4 regions of the Glutamicibacter sp. GQ173 genome follow, and region 2 is predicted to be linked to each of the others. Evidence: riboswitches for the same ligand, from Rfam matches in the RefSeq annotation. Region 2 holds a riboswitch; each other region holds the start of a gene.
The links. Region 2 has a riboswitch for thiamine pyrophosphate ahead of thiO (glycine oxidase ThiO). Riboswitches for the same ligand answer to the same signal wherever they lie in the genome.
Positions count from the first base shown of each region.

Region 1: linked by a shared signal. The riboswitch ahead of AC6CHO_RS03310 (ECF transporter S component) and the one ahead of thiO (glycine oxidase ThiO) in region 2 are both predicted to bind thiamine pyrophosphate.
Region 3: linked by a shared signal. The riboswitch ahead of AC6CHO_RS08270 (3-oxoacyl-ACP reductase) and the one ahead of thiO (glycine oxidase ThiO) in region 2 are both predicted to bind thiamine pyrophosphate.
Region 4: linked by a shared signal. The riboswitch ahead of thiC (phosphomethylpyrimidine synthase ThiC) and the one ahead of thiO (glycine oxidase ThiO) in region 2 are both predicted to bind thiamine pyrophosphate.

Region 1 covers NZ_JCAXDT010000001.1:699,241-701,435, reverse strand. The annotation lists gene mnhG (monovalent cation/H(+) antiporter subunit G) at 1-298, shown strand, start outside; gene AC6CHO_RS03315 (DUF4235 domain-containing protein) at 351-602, opposite strand; TPP riboswitch at 676-799, shown strand; gene AC6CHO_RS03310 (ECF transporter S component) at 863-1,483, shown strand; gene AC6CHO_RS03305 (ATP-binding cassette domain-containing protein) at 1,480-2,195, shown strand, end outside.
Region 2 covers NZ_JCAXDT010000001.1:328,390-330,584, forward strand. The annotation lists gene thiO (glycine oxidase ThiO) at 1-817, opposite strand, end outside; TPP riboswitch at 815-920, opposite strand; gene AC6CHO_RS01485 (GNAT family N-acetyltransferase) at 1,001-1,963, shown strand; gene AC6CHO_RS01490 (mechanosensitive ion channel) at 2,050-2,195, opposite strand, start outside.
Region 3 covers NZ_JCAXDT010000004.1:119,277-121,471, reverse strand. The annotation lists gene AC6CHO_RS08275 (NtaA/DmoA family FMN-dependent monooxygenase) at 1-256, opposite strand, end outside; gene AC6CHO_RS08270 (3-oxoacyl-ACP reductase) at 253-1,053, opposite strand; TPP riboswitch at 1,140-1,233, opposite strand; gene AC6CHO_RS08265 (HNH endonuclease family protein) at 1,651-2,195, shown strand, end outside.
Region 4 covers NZ_JCAXDT010000001.1:542,359-544,553, forward strand. The annotation lists tRNA gene AC6CHO_RS02565 (tRNA-Met) at 1-15, opposite strand, end outside; tRNA gene AC6CHO_RS02570 (tRNA-Thr) at 63-134, opposite strand; tRNA gene AC6CHO_RS02575 (tRNA-Thr) at 657-728, shown strand; TPP riboswitch at 904-1,013, shown strand; gene thiC (phosphomethylpyrimidine synthase ThiC) at 1,009-2,195, shown strand, end outside.

The sequences.
Region 1 (2,195 bases), 370 kb from region 2:
CATGCACGCGGCAACCAAGCCCCAGGTCCTCGGGTTCTTGCTGATCTTTACCGGGCTGGCGATTCATCTGCGCAGCTGGGCTGTGGTTCCCGTGCTCTTCTTGGCATGGGGGATGCAGTTGTTGACCGCACCGGTCTCGGCTCATATGATCGGGCGCTCCGGCTACCGGACCAAGCACGCTGCCAAGGACTCGCTCTATGCCGATGAGCTCAAGCAGATTGTGGACAAGACCAGCAGCGCCCCGCCCACCGGAACCTTCGATGCAACCTCGGGTGCAACCGGAAAATCTGAAGACTAGGACAACACAGCACGGGCATCCCGCCGACGGCGGGATGCCCGTGCTGTGTGCGCTACTTGCTAAAGCGTGCGACTACCTTGTTGCTACCGCGGTCTGCCAGCACCTGAATGGTGGCTGCCACGATGGCCGAGAAGATCGCAAATCCGAGAGCCTGGCGCAGCGAAGCCTCGGCGGCTTCTTCACTGCCCTTGCGGGGTGCCTTGTTTCCGGTGAAACCCTTCCACAGCTGGTCAACCAGCTTGCTGCCGACAAAACCGGCGCCAATGGAAATACCCGTGGTGGCAAGTTTCTGCACTGTATTCATTTTGCCCTCGCTTCAACGTCGTGACTTATCGTTCCTCTGCCCAGCATACCTGCGGTATGGTAAGTGGGCAGTAATTTTCCGACAGGGGAGCGTCAGACTTCGAAACTGGAGTCGCAAGACGCTGAGAGTGCGATAGATCGCAGACCCTCGAACCTGCTCCGGCTAGTACCGGCGAAGGAAGTCGAGCATCTCGGATGCGGATCGGGCCCATTGTGCCCTGAATCCGTACATCTCCCCTCCTTGATATAGGAGGACCACCAATGAATCAATCAGCAGCAAATCAGCGTTCTGGATGGCGCGTCGTAGACATCGTCACCGCATCGGTCATCGCCGTCGCCTCGGGCGTCATCTTCTGGGCCTGGGGCGCAGGCTATGGGCTGTTCTCGCTGGCCTTTGCGGCTTTCCCGCCGGCGGCAGCACTGCTCACCGGCGTTTGGCTCTTCCCAGCAGTGCTTGGCGCGCTGATTATCCGCAAGCCCGGCGCGGCCCTGTATTGCGAGCTGCTGGCAGCGGTGGTCGAAGCGCTGCTCGGTTCGCATTATGGCCTGACCGTGCTGCTGTCTGGCCTTGTCCAGGGTCTGGGTGCTGAACTGGTCTTTGCCGCGTTCCGCTACCGCAAGTGGAATTTGGGCGTGGCATTGCTTGCCGGGCTCTTCTCTGGACTTTTCGCAGGTATTTCCGAGGCCTACATCATGGCCTACTACGTTGAATACACCCCGGCGCTGAAGTTGTTCCACGTGATCGCTACCGGTGTCTCCGGGCTGATTGTTGCAGGGCTGCTGTCTTGGCTGGCAACCCGCGGCCTGGCCAAGACCGGCGCGTTGAGCGCTTTGGCCAGCCGCCGCGCCCACCTTGAATCCGGAAAACTGGCCGCAAAATGAGTTCGGTGGCTAACACCGGTGCCACGGCACAAACTCGGCGAGGCATCGAGATCATTGCCCGGGGTTTTTGCTGGCAGCACCCGGAACGCTCACAACCTGCCATCTCGGCATTTGACGTGCAGATCAACTCCGGCGAAAAGGTGCTGCTGATAGGCCCGTCCGGGGCAGGCAAGTCAACCTTGCTCCATGCCCTGGCCGGACTGCTGGAAGCCGATGGGGCCGAGCAGATCGCCGGTCAATTGCTCATCGACGGGTCAGACGCATTCGCCCGGGAACACCCGGTGGGGCTGATGCAGCAGGACCCGGAGACCCAGGTGGTGCAAAGCCGGGTCGCCGACGATGTGGCCTTTGGCGCCGAAAACCTGGCAGTGGATCCGGCCATCATCCGCCAGAGAATTCCCGAGGCCCTGGACGCGGTGGGGCTGGGCATGCTGCCCATGGACCACCGCACCCAGGACCTGTCCGGCGGACAAAAGCAGCGCTTGGCCTTGGCCGGAATCCTGGCCATGCAGCCTGGGCTGATGCTGCTCGATGAACCCACAGCCAACGTCGACCCGGAAGGCATCGGGCCATTGCGCGATGCGGCGCTCAACGCCGCCCAGCTCAGTGGCGCCACGCTGATCGTGGTAGAACATCGGCTGGATGCGTGGGCAGAACATATGGATCGCGTCATCGTCCTTGAACCAGGCGGCGGCATCGCCCACGACTTGGA
Region 2 (2,195 bases):
CCACATTGACTTCCGGGTTCTGGTCTTCCCGAACGCTGGCACCGAGCACGAGGCTGCCGTCCTTGCGCGGAACCAGATACACGTTCTGCCGGTGGACAATGCCTCGAATAATCCTGGACAGCAGGGCGGGGCCCGGCGGGCTTTGAATCCGCAGGATGTCACCGTGCACTGGGCGCAATGGCAGCTTGCCCAGTCCCTTCACCGTGCCCAGCGCGGTGGCGATAATGGTTTGATCGGCTGCGAAAACTTTTCCTGAGGCCGTGCGAACGGCGCAGGTGCCTGATCCTTCGGTGACCAGCTCTTCGGCCTGCTCATGGACCAGGTCATTGTGAAAATGCTGGAGCAGGATGCGCACGACGGAACGGGGATCGATCTGATGGTCTTCAGCGCAGAGCACCGCCCCGGAGATATTGCTGGCCAAGGCTGGTTCCAAGGACCTGGCTTGGCTCGGCAACAGTTTTTCGGCGGACAATCCCAATGAGTTCTGCAGCTCCACTAGATCGTGGAGCGCTTCGCGGTCGGCAGGTTCAGCCGCGACGACCAGGGTTGTGCTTTGCAGGTAGTCAGGGCGCACGCCCGTGGCCGCTTCCAGGCGATCAATGAACTGGGGGTAGCGGGCGCTGGATGCGGACAGCAGCTGGTGCAGGGGGCCTTGGCCCCAGACGGTTTCGGCTGCTGGGGCCAGCATCCCGGCTGCTGCGTAGCTGGCGCCCTGGCCAGGTGCCGGGTCGATGATGGTGGTGGTGTGGCCGCGTGAGCTGAGCTCGAATGCGGTGGCTAGGCCGATGATTCCGGAGCCAACAATGTTGACATGCACAGTGGCACGCTTCCTTCCTACGGCGGCATGACCCGCATCAGGTGTAGCGGTCGGCTCAGTGCCCTCTCAGCCTGGTCGGTCTCAGGCTCCCGCGGAGTATTTGCGATTATAAGCATGAGCCAGCCCTGAAAAGCGAACTGCTGTTGACTTAGTCCCGTCATCTTTTGTGATGTACTTACGGACATGGCGCAACAGGAATATCCCGCAGAATTGCCCGTCGATTCTCAACTGTTCAGAGCGGTTGCCGGTCTGGAACAGCAGCTGCTCACTGCCTCGCTGCGTGGCAACCGAAAATTGCTTGGCGAAATCCTGCATGAGAACTTCTTTGAAATCGGCGCAAGCGGAAGAACGTACGACAGGGACCAAGTCATAGAATTGCTGGCTACTGAAGATCCTTCCGCCGAGCGGTTGCGCGTTAGCGAGCCCTTGGCCATCCGGCTATCAGAAAACCTCATCCAGTTGCGCTGGAAGGCCAGCGGCCGTCGCCCGGCACTTCGCAGCTCATTATGGTTCCGCGAGCAAGGCGAGTGGCAGATGCTGTTTCACCAAGGCACGCTCACAGGCCACGGCGCAAGCAAGCCTGCAGGGCTTGTCAGCGTCCGGGCAACAGGCGTTGCCGAGGAATTTAGCGTGAGGCAGCTCAGCGCGTTGGACGCCGGCTCCGTATACGAGGCGTTCATTTCCCATCCGGATATGCGGCGCCAAGGCGATGCCGATACGCCGGAAAAGGCACGGGCCTACGTGGATGCCCTGTTGAACGGCGAACAAAGCCAATTCCCGTTGGCGATCACTGCCAATGACCGGTTGATCGGGCTTGTTTGCGGGACTCTGGATCATTCAAATGCCAATGCTTGGATTTGGTACTGGATGCATCAGGAGTATCGCGGTCGTTCGCTCACTGCGAGGGCAGTTGCCACACTGGCGAATTATCTTTTTGATGATCTTGATTTCTACCGCTTGGAGCTTGGCCTGCGGGCCAATAATCCCGGTTCACGCAGCGTAGCCGAAAACAATGGTTTTCTGCGTGAAGGAACCGAGCGGGGCAAATTCCTTGTCAACGGTGAACGCATCGACGTCTACACCTACGCCCGGCTAAGAACGGATCCGCCCGGCGCTGTAGCTCCGCTGCCACTTCGCCTGGCTTAGGGCTGGGCCCAGACGCAGAAACGCCGCGAAATCCTCGGTGGATTCCGCGACGCTCCTGATGTCCCCTTAGGTTCTGTTCGGGATGTTTATATGCCTGGCGACGTCGGCGGTGCCGGTGGTGCCGAATCCGGGCCGTTGGAGCTCAGCTTGTCGGTATCGATCTTGTTCAGGGTGCGAGCTGCTGCTTCGCGGCCGCCAAGCCCGAAGGCCAGGGCCGCTGCCAGGGCTGCGC
Region 3 (2,195 bases), on a different contig from region 2:
GGCTGATCGCCGATAACAGCGTCACCGGCTCAAAGAACCAGGTGGGACCGGCCTGCGCAGCTGAGGCTGACACCGCTTGGCCATCGGCGAAGAACACCGCGTCCAACAGCCCCTTCTCAGCCAGCTGGGCCAGCTTGATGTAGTACTGGGTATCGGGAAGCTCTTCGGCCGCCGAGTCCTCGGCACGCCAGGCCGCTTGGTGATGCCCGGTTCCATAGAGGAACAGATTCAGATGTACCTGTTTCTTCTGGCTCATCCCTTCACCAGCCCGCCATCCACGATAAGGTTCTGACCTGTAACCCCACGAGAGAGCGGGGACGCGAAGAACAGGACGGTATCGGCCAGTTCCGCTGGCGTGGTGACTCGACGCAATGGCGTTCCCGAGGCGATCAGGTCGAATACTGCCTCGGGGGTCGCAGCCGAGGCGTCGGTGGTGCGCAGGAGCCCGCCAGAAACCATGTTGACGTTGATTCCTTCTGGCCCAAGATCATCAGCGAAGGTACGGGTCAGGGACAGCAGCGCAGCTTTAGTGGCTGTGTAGTCGTGGTACGGAACCACCGGGTGCTGGAATAGGTTGGTGCCGATATTGATGATGCGGCCAAATCCTGTTTGCCGCATTCCCGGCAGTACAGCCTGGATGGCAGCTACGGGAGCCAGCACCGATCCGGCGAACTGGGCACTGAGCTCTGCGGCGGAAATCGCTTCGGCGGTGGAGCGGGCGTCGCCGTTAAAGGAGAAATCCACCAAGGCATTGTTCACCAGAGTAGTCACCGGCTGTCCAAAATGATCTTCGGCTTCAGCCACCATCGACTTGAGCGCAGATTCGTTGCGAACATCAGCCTGAATGGCTACTGCATCATTCGGGTAGAGCGCGACGAGATCATTGGCTGCTTGTTCCGAAGAGTTGTAATTGATGACGACTTTCGCGCCAGCTGCGAGGAAGGCCTTGCTGATGGCGGCACCGAGCCCTCGGGCTCCGCCGGTGACAAGAATGACCTGCTCTTCAAATGGAAGGGCAATGGGGGTTGCTGGTGATTGGGTGTCCGTGCTCATCTTGTTTGAACTCCTTGACGGCGTCTGTTGGCGAATGGATTTTTGACCAAAGACGCGGACGGTTCAAGCACTTCGGGTGCACACATACGCAGAATCCAGGACATTCCCTTCGCCAGTACTAACTGGATCAGGTTCAACGGGTGTTCTCTCAGCCGCCCTGCGGCACCCCGTGTCACTGCTCCCATTAGTAGCACACGCACGGCTTAGCTGTAGAACATTACTTCATGAATCCCGCGCGTATCAGCACTCGGTTCTTGGACAACCCGGGGTTGAGCGCCATCTAGAACCGTGATTTCCCGGCTCCATTCGGCAGCTAGACTTGCACAACGCAAGGAAACCCATGCCACCACTTCGCTGCTTTCCCGACAAGATACAGATAAATCGGCCTTGAGGTCGGAAACTGAGTTGACCAATGCATATCGAGGAACAGAAACTCGATAGCCATCAGGTCTCGACATGATCGCCAGAACTGGTTCACACCGATCTCACACTAAAACACGGCATGGACGCAGCTAAATGGTCCACCCCGCTTCATATAGTTTCCTAAGGGCCTGTCCCCCTTGCCAACTGTCGCTTTCCTAGGAGTCGTACTTCTGCATGCAGCTGCTGCGCCGCGCAATCTCATTTGCACTCATCGCTTCATCCCTTGCCCTCACTGGATGCTCAACTCTTGATTCCATCGAGCAGTATCGAGTTCCCGACGCGCAGGCTGACACTACCCACAACAGCGCGGAGCAACGCGCCAGCTATGCTGACTCGCTTGAGTTGCTCGCGGATATCGACGTCAAGGGCCGTGCCCCCAAGACTGGCTATGAACGGGAAAAGTTCAGCAAGGGTTGGAAGGATCCGGACCGCAACGGTTGCGATGCCCGCAATGACATCCTGGCTCGCGACTTGGAACACGTGAAATACAAATCAGCGTCGAAGCCTTGCGTAGTGCTCAGCGGAACTTTCCACGACCCGTATACCAACACCACCATCAATTTTGTTCGGGGCCAGAAAACCAGCACCGCAGTTCAGATCGACCACGTTGTCGCGCTGTCAGATGCCTGGCAAAAGGGCGCCCAGCGCTGGGACCAGGAAGCTCGTTTCGAATTCGCCAATGACCCGCTAAACCTCATGGCCTCGGACGGGCCGACTAA
Region 4 (2,195 bases), 210 kb from region 2:
CTGAGCTACGCCGCCACAAGTGAGAAGCAATCCAGTAGAAGCCAAGAAAGCTTCTCACTCAGAGCCCCCTGCCGGAATCGATCCGGCGACCTCGTTCTTACCAAGAACGCGCTCTACCACTGAGCTAAGGGGGCAACGAGTAAATACTCTACACGGATTCGCGCACAAACAAAAATCGGCGTTCAACCCTCTAATTCGACACCAGTCGGGAGAATAACCACTAGTCAGATTCGGTTATTGGCGATTTAGGCACTCACGCGGCACAACCAGTGGCACAAAAGTGCTTTGGTGACGATGCTCACTGAGGGGAATTTGGTGATCAGCCTGCAATTATCCGCCCCCTTAATTCACTTCTAATTTGCATGGCAAGCAAGCCCGGCACCCTTCAAACACAGCAGGAATGCTGCAACGGCTCCGGGTGCGAATGGGCAAGCCCCAAGAACGCCCCTAATGCGGTCGGAAGAGCCAGAATAAATCGATGATCCCTGTGGCGCCAATAGACTTTTCCCCTGATCGAATACTGGTGCCTGGAAAACTTCCGCAGGCAGTGACCCACCGCCCGCATTCCGGGCTTGAGTAGTACGCTTGTGACCTCAGCTACAAATCCATTCAGGATTTTGCAAACGTCAGAAACCTGTGTAGAGTATTTACTCGTTGCCCCCTTAGCTCAGTGGTAGAGCGCGTTCTTGGTAAGAACGAGGTCGCCGGATCGATTCCGGCAGGGGGCTCGAAATAAGAGAGACAATCTGATTGCAGATTGTCTCTCTTTTCGTTTACCCAGAACTTTTATTCTGGACCGAATATGGCCAGAATTTCATCCTCGCTTCGCAAAAAACATTTCGCTGGCCGATCGTCACCTTGTGGACTGTTTGCCTCCGATAGAAATTTTCGTGCTAGTGTCATCTGCGACCACACGGGAGCCCCATGGCAAGGGCTGAGATCGGACTGCAGCTGTCCGCGACCGTTGAACCTGTCCGGGTAATGCCGGCGAAGGAAGTGAGTTTCTCAATGGAACAATTTGAACAGCATTCCGCCCACTCTCTCGCGTTCCGCGAAGCCGATGGGATTTCAGTTCCGGTTACGCAGATCCAGCTTGCGGACTCCCCCAATGGCCAGCCCAACGAGCCGGTGGTTGTGTATCGCACCAGCGGGCCGGGAAGCGAACCAACGCAGGGACTGAAACCGTTTCGGGAATCTTGGATACTTGAGCGTGGAGACGTGCAGCGATATGCGGGACGCGAGCGGAACCTGCATGACGATGGGCGTTCAGCGGTCCGCCGCGGTACTGCCAGCGATGAGTGGGCTGGACGTTCCGCTCAGCCGCTCAAGGCCGTAGACGGGGCAGCAGTGACTCAAATGCACTACGCTCGTGCTGGAGTCATCACCCCGGAAATGCGCTATGTAGCATTGCGCGAAGAATGCGATGTAGAGCTGGTGCGCAGCGAGCTTGCCGCCGGACGAGCGATCATTCCCTCGAATATCAACCACCCTGAATCCGAACCGATGATCATCGGCAAAGCGTTTCTCGTAAAGATCAATGCGAATATCGGCAATTCAGCAGTGACCAGCTCCATCGCTGAAGAAGTCTCCAAATTGCAGTGGGCCACCAAATGGGGCGCAGACACTGTCATGGACCTTTCGACCGGCGATGACATCCACACCACCCGCGAATGGATCATTCGAAATTCGCCGGTCCCCATCGGCACCGTGCCGATCTACCAGGCACTGGAAAAGGTCAATGGCGAAGCGAACGCCCTGACCTGGGAGATTTTCCGGGACACCGTCATTGAGCAATGCGAGCAGGGCGTGGACTACATGACCATCCATGCCGGCGTGCTCTTGCGCTATGTCCCGCTGACAGCCAACCGCGTCACCGGAATCGTTTCGCGCGGCGGATCCATCATGGCCGGATGGTGCCTGGCTCATCACCAGGAGAATTTCCTCTACACGCACTTTGACGAGCTGTGTGAAATCTTTGCGCAGTACGACGTGGCCTTCTCATTGGGCGACGGGCTGCGTCCGGGATCCATTGCCGACGCCAATGATGCGGCCCAATTCGCTGAACTTGATACCCTTGCCGAATTGACCAAGCGCGCGTGGAAGTACGATGTTCAGGTGATGGTGGAAGGACCGGGGCACATCCCTTTCCACATGGTCCGCGAGAACGTGGAACGCCAGCAGGAACTGTGCGACGG